DNA from 3 places in the Bradyrhizobium sp. USDA 4516 genome. Region 2 is predicted to be linked to each of the others. Evidence: predicted binding sites of a transcription regulator. Region 2 holds the regulator's gene; each other region holds the start of a gene.

What was found. Region 2 encodes LexA, which represses DNA repair genes until DNA is damaged. Its sites were predicted from a motif close to TGTTCNNNNTGTGTTCNG; they were not measured.
Region 1: uvrA (excinuclease ABC subunit UvrA) is a predicted target of LexA. The motif match lies at 2,043-2,060, and genes of this name have one in related genera.
Region 3: recA (recombinase RecA) is a predicted target of LexA. The motif match lies at 1,606-1,623, and genes of this name have one in related genera.

Annotation. Positions count from the first base shown of each region.
Region 1 is NZ_JBSRXT010000001.1:7,445,513-7,448,790, forward strand. It holds gene uvrA (excinuclease ABC subunit UvrA) at 1-1,956, opposite strand, end outside; gene ACVI1L_RS34205 (outer membrane protein) at 2,330-2,989, opposite strand; gene ACVI1L_RS34210 (outer membrane protein) at 3,249-3,278, opposite strand, start outside.
Region 2 is NZ_JBSRXT010000001.1:7,761,401-7,764,678, forward strand. It holds gene ACVI1L_RS35775 (molybdopterin molybdotransferase MoeA) at 1-791, shown strand, start outside; gene lexA (transcriptional repressor LexA) at 1,035-1,739, shown strand; gene ACVI1L_RS35785 (hypothetical protein) at 1,996-2,424, shown strand; gene ACVI1L_RS35790 (hypothetical protein) at 2,570-2,797, shown strand; gene ACVI1L_RS35795 (ComEC/Rec2 family competence protein) at 2,794-3,278, opposite strand, start outside.
Region 3 is NZ_JBSRXT010000001.1:8,652,914-8,656,191, reverse strand. It holds gene ACVI1L_RS40225 (hypothetical protein) at 1,056-1,292, opposite strand; gene recA (recombinase RecA) at 1,726-2,814, shown strand; gene ACVI1L_RS40215 (hypothetical protein) at 2,959-3,278, shown strand, end outside.

The DNA.
Region 1 (3,278 bases), 320 kb from region 2:
GATGGTGCGCCGGTGGTTCGGCGGCCGCCGGTCGGGCACGGGCACCGACAGCTCGCCGGTGAGATACTTGCCGGTCAGCGATTTCGGGTTGCGCATGATCTGGTCGGGCGTGCCTTCGGCGACGATGTGGCCGCCATGCATGCCGGCGCCGGGCCCGATGTCGAGCACGTAATCGGCAAGGCGGATGGCGTCCTCGTCATGCTCGACCACGACCACGGTGTTGCCGAGGTCGCGGAGTCTCTTGAGGGTGTCGAGCAGGCGGGCATTGTCGCGCTGGTGCAGGCCGATCGACGGCTCGTCCAGCACGTAGAGTACGCCGGTCAGGCCCGAGCCGATCTGCGAGGCGAGGCGGATGCGCTGGCTCTCGCCGCCGGACAGCGTGCCGGAGGAGCGTGACAGCGTCAGGTAATTCAGGCCGACGTCGAGCAGGAAGGTGAGGCGCTCGCGGATTTCCTTCAGGATGCGCGCGGCGATCTCGTTCTGCTGCGCGTTCAGCGCCTCCGGCACCGTCTCGAACCATTCGCCGGCGCGCTTGACCGAGAGCTCGGAGATCTCGCCGATATGCTTGGCCCCGATCTTGACGCACAGCGCCTCCGGCTTCAGCCGGTGGCCGTTGCAGCCTTCGCAGGGCACGTCGGAGAAATACTTGCCGAGCTCCTCGCGCGCCCACTCGCTCTCGGTTTCGCGGTAGCGGCGGTTGATGTTGGTGATGACGCCCTCGAACGGCTTCTTGGTGTCGTAGGAGCGGACGCCGTCCTCATAGGAGAACTTGATCTCGTCGTCGCCGGAGCCGTGCAGCAGCGCGTTCTGGACCTTCTTGGTGAGGTCCTTCCACTTGGTGTCGAGCGTGAACTTGTAGTGCTTGCCGAGAGCGGTCAGGGTCTGGATGTAGTAGGGCGAGGACGATTTCGCCCAGGGCGCGATCGCGCCCTTGCGCAAGGTCAGCTCCTTGTCGGGGATGACCAGGTCCTCGTCGATATGCTGCTCGACGCCGAGGCCGCCGCAGGCCGGACAGGCGCCATAGGGGTTGTTGAACGAGAACAGGCGCGGCTCGATCTCGGGGATCGTGAAGCCGGAGACCGGACAGGCGAACTTCTCCGAGAACAGGATGCGCTCGGGACCGCTCTTGTCGTGGATCTTCGCGGTCTTCTTCTTGTCCTCTTTCTTGTCGTCCTGGGCGGCCGCCGCCGGCGCATCGGCGTATTCGATCACGGCGAGGCCCTCGGCGAGCTTCAGCGCGGTCTCAAAGCTTTCCGCGAGGCGCTGGGCGAGGTCGGGGCGCACCACGATGCGGTCGACCACGACGTCGATGTCGTGCGGGAATTTCTTGTCGAGCGCGGGCGCCTCGGACAGTTCGTAGAAGGTGCCGTCGATCTTGACGCGCTGAAAGCCCTTCTTGAGGTACTCGGCGAGCTCCTTCTTGTACTCGCCCTTGCGGCCGCGCACGACCGGCGCCAGCAGATAGAGGCGGGTGCCTTCCGGCAGCGCCAGCACGCGGTCGACCATCTGCGAGACGATCTGACTCTCGATCGGCAGGCCGGTGGCCGGCGAATAGGGCACGCCGACGCGCGCCCAGAGCAGGCGCATGTAGTCGTAGATCTCGGTGACGGTGCCGACGGTCGAGCGCGGGTTCTTCGATGTGGTCTTCTGCTCGATCGAGATCGCCGGCGACAGGCCGTCGATCTGGTCGACATCCGGCTTCTGCATCATCTCGAGGAACTGGCGCGCATAGGCCGACAGCGATTCGACGTAGCGGCGCTGGCCCTCGGCATAGATGGTGTCGAACGCGAGCGACGATTTGCCGGAGCCGGACAGCCCGGTGAACACCACGAGCTTGTCGCGGGGAATCTCGACGTCGATGTTCTTCAGATTGTGTTCGCGCGCGCCACGGATCGTGATGGCGCGCGATGAGGAGCTGGCGTTCTGTTGGCGCTTCGCCTTGAGCACTTCATCCATAGCGACAGTTCCGGGCGCATGCTTGGCGCCTTTTGGGCGCGCATCGCCGGTGATGCCGGGACCTTGCGCCGATGGGGTGTGAAGACTGGAACGTAGGAAGAACGGTGGACAATTTCCAGTGCTGAGTCGCGTCCATCAACGGATAGTTTGCCTGATGGCAGCAGCCGTCAGCAGCGCCGGTTCCGCTAGAGCCGTTTCCCGCTTCGATGGGATCGGAACGGGAGCTCTGGATTCCTGCTGTGACGCGTTTTCTTGACACGAACCGGAATCCACTTCGCTCGAAAACGCGCTTACGCAAAAAGGCCGGCGCTAGGCCGGCCTTTCAGTGCGATCTGACCGCCGATGGCGGTTAGTAATTCGCTCAGTACTTGTCTCAGTACTTGGCGACGATCGGGCCGCCGAAGTGATAGTTGACGCCGAACTGGGCGCTGTGCAGCTCGAGCGTACCGGACGGCACGCCGAAATAGTTCTCGCTGTCGAGGCTGCGATACAGGTATTCGCCCTTGATCGACCACTGCGGCGCGATGAACGCCTCGACGCCGGCGCCGACGGTCCAGCCGGAGTGAAAGTTGCTCTGCGAGGCGGTCACGCCGAGCGCGGTGACGCTGACCTCGTTGTTGGCCCAGGCGTAACCGCCGGTGCCATAGAACAGCACCTTGTCGACGGCGAAGCCGAGGCGGCCGCGCACGGTGCCGAGCGAGTCGATCTTGCTGCGGGCGGTGACGCCGAGCGCGGAGACCGATGCGTCGATGTCAGCGCCTGCGGCGTCGACCTCGAGGCCGTACACGATGTTGCCGGCTTGCCAGTTGTAGCCGATGGTGCCGCCGCCGAAGCCGCCTTCCATGCTCGGGGTGCCGGAGTTCTCGCTGGCGTAGCCGCCGAAGCCACCGACGTAGAAGCCGGTCCAGTTGTAGATCGCGGCCGGCGGCGGAGCCTTCACGTAAGGCGCGCGTGCCGCCATGTCGGCGGCCATTGCCGGTGCAAAAGCGCTCAGTGCAAACATGCCGGCCGAGGCCAGCAAAACAGTCCTCATTTTCAAAGTCCCAGTCCCATTTTCTTGTTGTCCCTTCAGATATCTTGAAGAGAGCGTCACAGCAGTGTCGCGTGACGTGCTGGTGCTTCTACAGAGAAATGCCGGAACGTGTGTATCCGCGAAACCACAACGCACCGAAAACGGCCCCCGGTGAGGTGCGCGTGCACACGCAACGAAAAAGCCGGCGCACAAACAGGCGCGCAAACAAAAAGGCCGGCGCGAGGCCGGCCTTTCGTCTGGATCAATCGGCCTGGCGCGATCAATAGCGCGCGACGACCGGACCACCCCA
Region 2 (3,278 bases):
AGGGCGAGGTGCTGCTCGCCGGCGGCAGCCGCCTGTCCGACCGCGCGCTGTCGCTGGCGGCCGCCATGAACTATCCGGAACTTGCGGTGCGCCGCCGCCCGAAGGTCGCGGTGCTGGCGACCGGCGACGAGCTGGTGATGCCGGGCTCGCAGCCCGGTCCCGGCCAGATCGTCTATTCCAACGGCTACGCGCTGCGGGCGCTGGCGCGCGCCGAAGGCGCCGAGACCCTCGACCTCGGCGTTGCCGCCGACACGGTAGAGGCGACCACGGCGGGCATCCGCCGGGCACGCGAGGCCGGCGCCGATGTCCTCATCACGACAGGCGGCGCCTCGGTCGGCGACCACGATCTCGTCAAGCGGTCGCTGGAAGCCGAGGGCGTCGAGATGGCGTTCTGGCGGATTGCGATGCGGCCCGGCAAGCCGATGATGCATGGCCGGCTCGGCGCGATGCGGGTGATCGGTCTGCCCGGCAATCCGGTGTCGTCCTATGTCTGCGCCTTCCTGTTCCTGGTGCCGTTGATTCGGGCGCTGAGCGGCCGGAAAGTGATTCATCATCGCCGCGCGAGCGCCCTGCTCGGCCGCGACCTCGCCGCCAACGACCAGCGCGAGGACTATCTGCGTGCGCGGCTCGAAGCGCGCGAGGACGGCACGCTGATCGCAACGCCGGTGACGCAGCAGGACTCGTCGCTGCTCGGGAATCTCGCTGCGGCACGGGCACTTCTCGTGCGTCCGCCGTTTGCGGCAGCTGCCGTCAAGGGCAGCGAATGCGAGATTCTGACACTGCCCGAATAGGGTTTTCGCGCCCCGCCGATTGTGCGTTGCCCGACGCGTTCACCGGAAATTAAGTGGTTGCGGAACACATATCGAACATATAGTGTCCGTTCATGATTTGTTTCGAGTACTGGTGTCTACAATCGGGAAGCCGCGTGGAAGCAGGTGCATCGAGCACATGCTCCTGAGGTCAGGCCCGGCCTGCAGGCCCCACCAGAAGAGTCTCGGAATCGAACGACGCTATCAACCGGGGGAATACTCGAGATGCTCACGCGCAAACAGTACGAACTACTGCGTTTCATCAATGAACGTCTGAAAGAGGCCGGCGTACCGCCCTCCTTCGACGAGATGAAGGATGCGCTCGACCTGCGCTCGAAGTCCGGTATCCACCGCCTGATCACTGCGCTGGAGGAACGCGGTTTCATCCGCCGCCTGCCGAACCGCGCCCGCGCCATCGAGGTCATCAAGCTGCCCGAACTCTCGGCCGGCGGCGGCAACGGCCGCCGCGGCTTCACGCCCAGCGTCATCGAAGGCACCCTCGGCCGGCGCGCCAGCACGCCGCCGATTGCCGAGGACGACGGCAACCGTCCGGTCGCGGTCCCCGTGATGGGCCGGATCGCCGCCGGTACGCCGATCGAGGCGCTGCAGACCCGCAGCCACACCATCAGCGTGCCGCCCGACATGCTCGGTGCCGGCGAGCACTATGCGCTCGAGGTGCGCGGCGACTCGATGGTCGATGCCGGTATCCTCGACGGCGACATGGCGCTGATCCAGCGCAACGACGTCGCCAATACCGGCGACATCGTGGTGGCGCTGATCGACGAGGAGGAAGCCACCCTGAAGCGCTTCCGCCGCCGCGGCGCATCGATCGCGCTCGAGCCGGCCAACACCGCCTATGAAGTGCGCATCCTGCCGCCGAACCGGGTCCGCATCCAGGGCAAGCTGATCGGCCTTTATCGCAAATACTGAATTGCAAATACTTGCGGCGGCCGGGAACGAGCAACACGTCGGATCGTTCCTTGCATGATAGTGTAGCGTACGGCCTGCCCGATGCGCTCCGATACCTCTCGCGCAGCGTCGCGTGTTTGTGATCGGAGCGATCTCGGACCAGTCGTACAATCGCCCAGAAACGAGCAGACGCTCGTTCGCTATCGTCCACTCTGGTAGAGGCCCTAATGCCTCAAGGAGAGGCACGGGTCGCTACCTCGAAATGAGGAGCCATCCGATGTGTGACTATAGTCTGCACGCCGTGGCATCGCGCCCCGCCATTGTCGGAGAGACGCTGATCACGACGACGTTCCGCGGCACGTCGACCCGCGGCTTTGCTTCGGAGAATGACCCCACTGTCGCGGTCTGCATGCTGCCGGGCACCGAGCTCGCTTTCGCCGAGAACGTTCGCTACGACAGCCGCTGGATCTGGACCAAGACGCTGAACTATCGCGTCGGCGTGTTCAACGAAGTCGAGCCCGACGTGCCTGATCGGCATCATGACGCGGTCGAATTCCCCGACGGCAGCCATGTGCTGGTGACCCAGCTGGTCGAGGGACAGCGCGTCAGCGTGCTGCAATTGCCGGCGCTGCATCCGCCGGTCGAGCAGAAGCCGAAGGTTGTGGAGCGGCGGCCCTCCGCATTCGCAACCCTGTTTTTGGGTTGAGCGCATCGTCGCCGCGGAATGAGCTGTTCGGCGGCGGATGACCTAAGCAATTTCGGGCGACCCCGGACTCCCGCTTCCGGGGCGCTGAAGGAGATTTGCGTCGGCCGGCACCTTGGCGCATCATCGGGCACGGAGGACGTGCGCGGTGGTCGATAAGGTCACATGGCAAAAGGCTGGACGCGTCACGGAACCGGGCCGCTACATGTTCCGGTTCGGTTGGCTGACGGTAACGGCCGACGACCTGAAAGTCTGGGAGCAATTTCCCGAGGCTTCCTTCACCCTCGTCAAGAAGCCCGACGCCGGCCCCGACTCCGACGAATACCATCTCGGCCTGTTCGAGCTGCCGAGCGGCCCCTCGCCGGACCACGGCTAATCATCACCCTGCAGATCGGTCTCGGCCGGCGTCGCATCCACCGCAGGCCGCGGCGCGGCGGCGGGCGCGCGCAGCGTCGTTTCGCTCTCGCCGTCGCCGGGAACCGCCGGCGACCACGGCCGGTCGATCCCGCCGGGCTTGACCGCATCGACGGCGTAGCCGTCCCTGATCCTTCGCAGCACCAGCGCGCCGTGGCGGCGCAGCCGCTCGGCATCGATCACCGATGCCGCGCAGCCCTGCGGCGCCGGCCGCGCCGTCACGATCAGGGCTGCGCGCTCGCAGTCGTCCGCCAGCGCCTCCGGCCGGGTCGCCAGCGCGACGAAGGCGCCGCCGGGTCCCTGGGTCACGCAGCCGCCGGCATCGCACGAGACGCCCTCGCCGAGCGACGCATCGGTGGCGGTGCGCGCGTCGGCGTCCGCCGCCAGCCACTCCTTGACCAAAAATGCATCCTTGGCGCTCTGCATCAGATGCAGCCGTCCAT
Region 3 (3,278 bases), 890 kb from region 2:
GTCCTACCGAGAACATCGGCTAACCCTTGGTTACGACGGGGTTAAAGCCAAGCCGGCCACTCGAAAAATCAAAGCAGGCCATTGTGGATGGAAACAGGCCGGCACCGGTCTGTTGGTGCTGTCCTAGTTGGGACACTCGCTTGGGGAAATCAGGACACTCATTCACTTATGCAAATGCCCTTCCGCGCCATGGAGGTTCTAGCTTGAGGTGGGGGTGTCCAGAATCTTTCCCTACCCCACGGGCGCTCCTCGGCCTCAGCCTCCCTGTCGGGGTGCTGGGGCCGTTTGTTTATGTAGAATCCAGTTCGGCTGGGGCCGCAACACTCGGAGTGGTCCCTGCCCAGTGGCGGCGCGGTGAGGCGGCCTCAGCGTTCGTTCCAACGCGCTGGGGCCGTTTCTTCAGGACACCTGATGCCGGCGCACTTCTCCGGCCGCCATGTTGAGAATTGGGATGTGATCGGCGGCCAGCTGTCGCTGAATGAGGCTAACAGCCCATCCCTCCGGGATTGCATCCAGCACTCGGTCAACGGCTTCTTCGCGCGAGGTCGCGGCGATAGGCGCCCTGTTTATGTGATGAGCCTGTCATCTCATGGATGATCCAACCGCCTTGGCCTCAGCGTGTACCGCCTCGCTGGGGCCGTTCTTTGGGCCAAGAAAAATCCCGGCTCGCGCCGGGCTTCATAGTTCAAGCTGACCTGCGAGATAGCGCCGCTTCTCGACTGCCGCGATGTCGAGAGCCTTTCAGCACCTCATTCACGCGACCGGGATTCACGTCATATGTCGCAGCGATTCGACGGGAAGGGCCTGTAATGAAAGAGGCCGCCAAGTGAGGCGGCCTCTTTCTCACATGAATATTGCAATCGCAGCGATAGCAATGGGGCACAGCCCCAGCACCACAATGCTCGCCCTAAAAAGTAGGTCACTGGTCATGACGCAACCTCTGCGTGAGGTTGGAATCTAACTCGGGATGACCACCAAAACAAAGTGCAGTTTGTGCCACGCTAGGAAATTAATCGTGCGCTAGATGAGAATAGGCCGTCAACTGAGGTGGCCCTTTACTCTCCCAGCTCTCTGCGGATTCGGTCGCGGTGCTGAACGTGCAAAACCTGGCATGAGTAGAAGTTATCCAGAAGCTTCTTCGCTTCCGCTAGATCGTGCCCGTGATTGGCAAGGTGCTCGATCAGTCCCTCTTGCTCGGCAATGTGTCGTTCGCCTTGGGCAATATGCCGCTCGGCTTGCTCCAGATGGCGAAGCTGCATCTCGCGGTGCGCTATTGTGGAATGGTTCGGCATGGCCGCGCTCCCTTCCTATGCAGGCGGGAGCGCTGTTGGTCTCTCAGCCACCGACGCCTACGGGCAAAGCCTTGGCCGGTGATGGTGCTATCGTATCACGTTCCGTTGCCCCCGGTTCGTTCTCTCAAGATTAAATTCCGTGATCTCGGTCAAAGGCGGGACGGGGATAGAACATCCGATGGGTCGCCTCGGTAGTCCTACTGAGAACACCGGCCAAGCTACGGTTTCCGTTCGCTTAATCCGAACAAGGACACACCCCAAAAATCAAACTAGGATACGGGGACTTAAATACGGACAGTACCGATCTGTTCGAAAGAACATATTGCGAACGCAGAACAAACGTGGTACGAGGTTCCAATCAACAACGCATTCCACCCGATCTCGTCGCCCGTTTTCCCGCTAGCGAATCCCCGCCATAAGGAGCACATCCCAAATGTCCGCCACCGCACTGCGTATCGTCGAAGGATCCTCCATGGACAAGTCCAAGGCCCTCTCAGCCGCGCTCTCCCAGATCGAGCGCCAGTTCGGCAAGGGCTCGGTGATGAAGCTCGGCAAGAACGACCGTTCGATGGATGTCGAGACGGTGTCGTCGGGGTCGCTCGGGCTCGATATCGCGCTCGGCGTCGGCGGCCTGCCGAAGGGGCGCATCGTCGAAATCTACGGGCCGGAATCGTCGGGCAAGACCACGCTGGCGCTGCACACGGTGGCGGAAGGCCAGAAGAAGGGCGGCATCTGCGCCTTCATCGACGCTGAACACGCGCTCGATCCGGTCTATGCGCGCAAGCTCGGCGTCAACATCGACGAGCTCTTGATCTCGCAGCCGGACACCGGCGAGCAGGCACTCGAGATCGCCGACACGCTGGTGCGCTCCGGCGCGGTCGACGTGCTGGTGATCGATTCGGTCGCGGCTCTGGTGCCGAAGGCCGAGCTCGAGGGCGAGATGGGCGATGCGCTGCCGGGTCTGCAGGCCCGCCTGATGAGCCAGGCGCTGCGCAAGCTCACCGCCTCGATCAACAAGTCGAACACGATGGTGATCTTCATCAACCAGATCCGTATGAAGATCGGTGTGATGTACGGCTCGCCGGAGACCACCACCGGCGGCAACGCGCTGAAGTTTTATGCCTCGGTTCGTCTCGACATCCGCCGCATCGGCGCTATCAAGGAGCGCGACGAAGTCGTCGGCAACACCACCCGCGTCAAGGTGGTGAAGAACAAGCTGGCGCCGCCCTTCAAGCAGGTCGAGTTCGACATCATGTATGGCGAGGGCGTCTCCAAGATGGGCGAGATCCTCGACCTCGGCGTCAAGGCCGGCATCGTCGAGAAGTCCGGCGCCTGGTTCTCCTATGACAGCCAGCGGCTCGGCCAGGGTCGCGAGAATTCCAAGGCATTCCTGAAGTCGAATCCCGACATCACCGCCAAGATCGAAGCCGCGATCCGGCAGAACTCCGGCCTGATCTCCGAGCAGATCCTCGCCGGCACGCCCGAACGCGACGCCGAGGGCGAGGAGCCGACGGAGGAGTAAGTCTCAATCATTTCGCTGCAAGCGGGCGCTGAGGACGTTGAGTTGCCGACGTCTTCGGCGCCCGTTTGGTTTTGTGTGTCTTTTGTAAAGCAGTTGATCCTCAGCTTGCGGTGCTGATGCCATCGCGCGTAGCCGGAGAGCATCGTGACAAGTCTGATCCTGGCGACAAGTGAACTCGCGAGCTATCGCCTGAGGCAGGCGGGAAGGGCGGACATCGTCGTCGGGTTGAGGCCGCGCTTCGTTTGGGGGAAAATGCCCTCGTCGGATGACCTCACGACCCTGCTGGAACCGCGTTCCGCAAAGCATGTCGATTTCGACACGCACTGGCTCGACTTCGCCAGTTCAAGATGGACCGGCTCGATCGGTCGGGACATTGGGCTTGTCGAGTTGTGCGAGCGTTGCGATAGCGTCGAGCTATGGGCTGATCCCCAGCCGAATGACCAGTTGGTGCTGGCCTGGTTGCT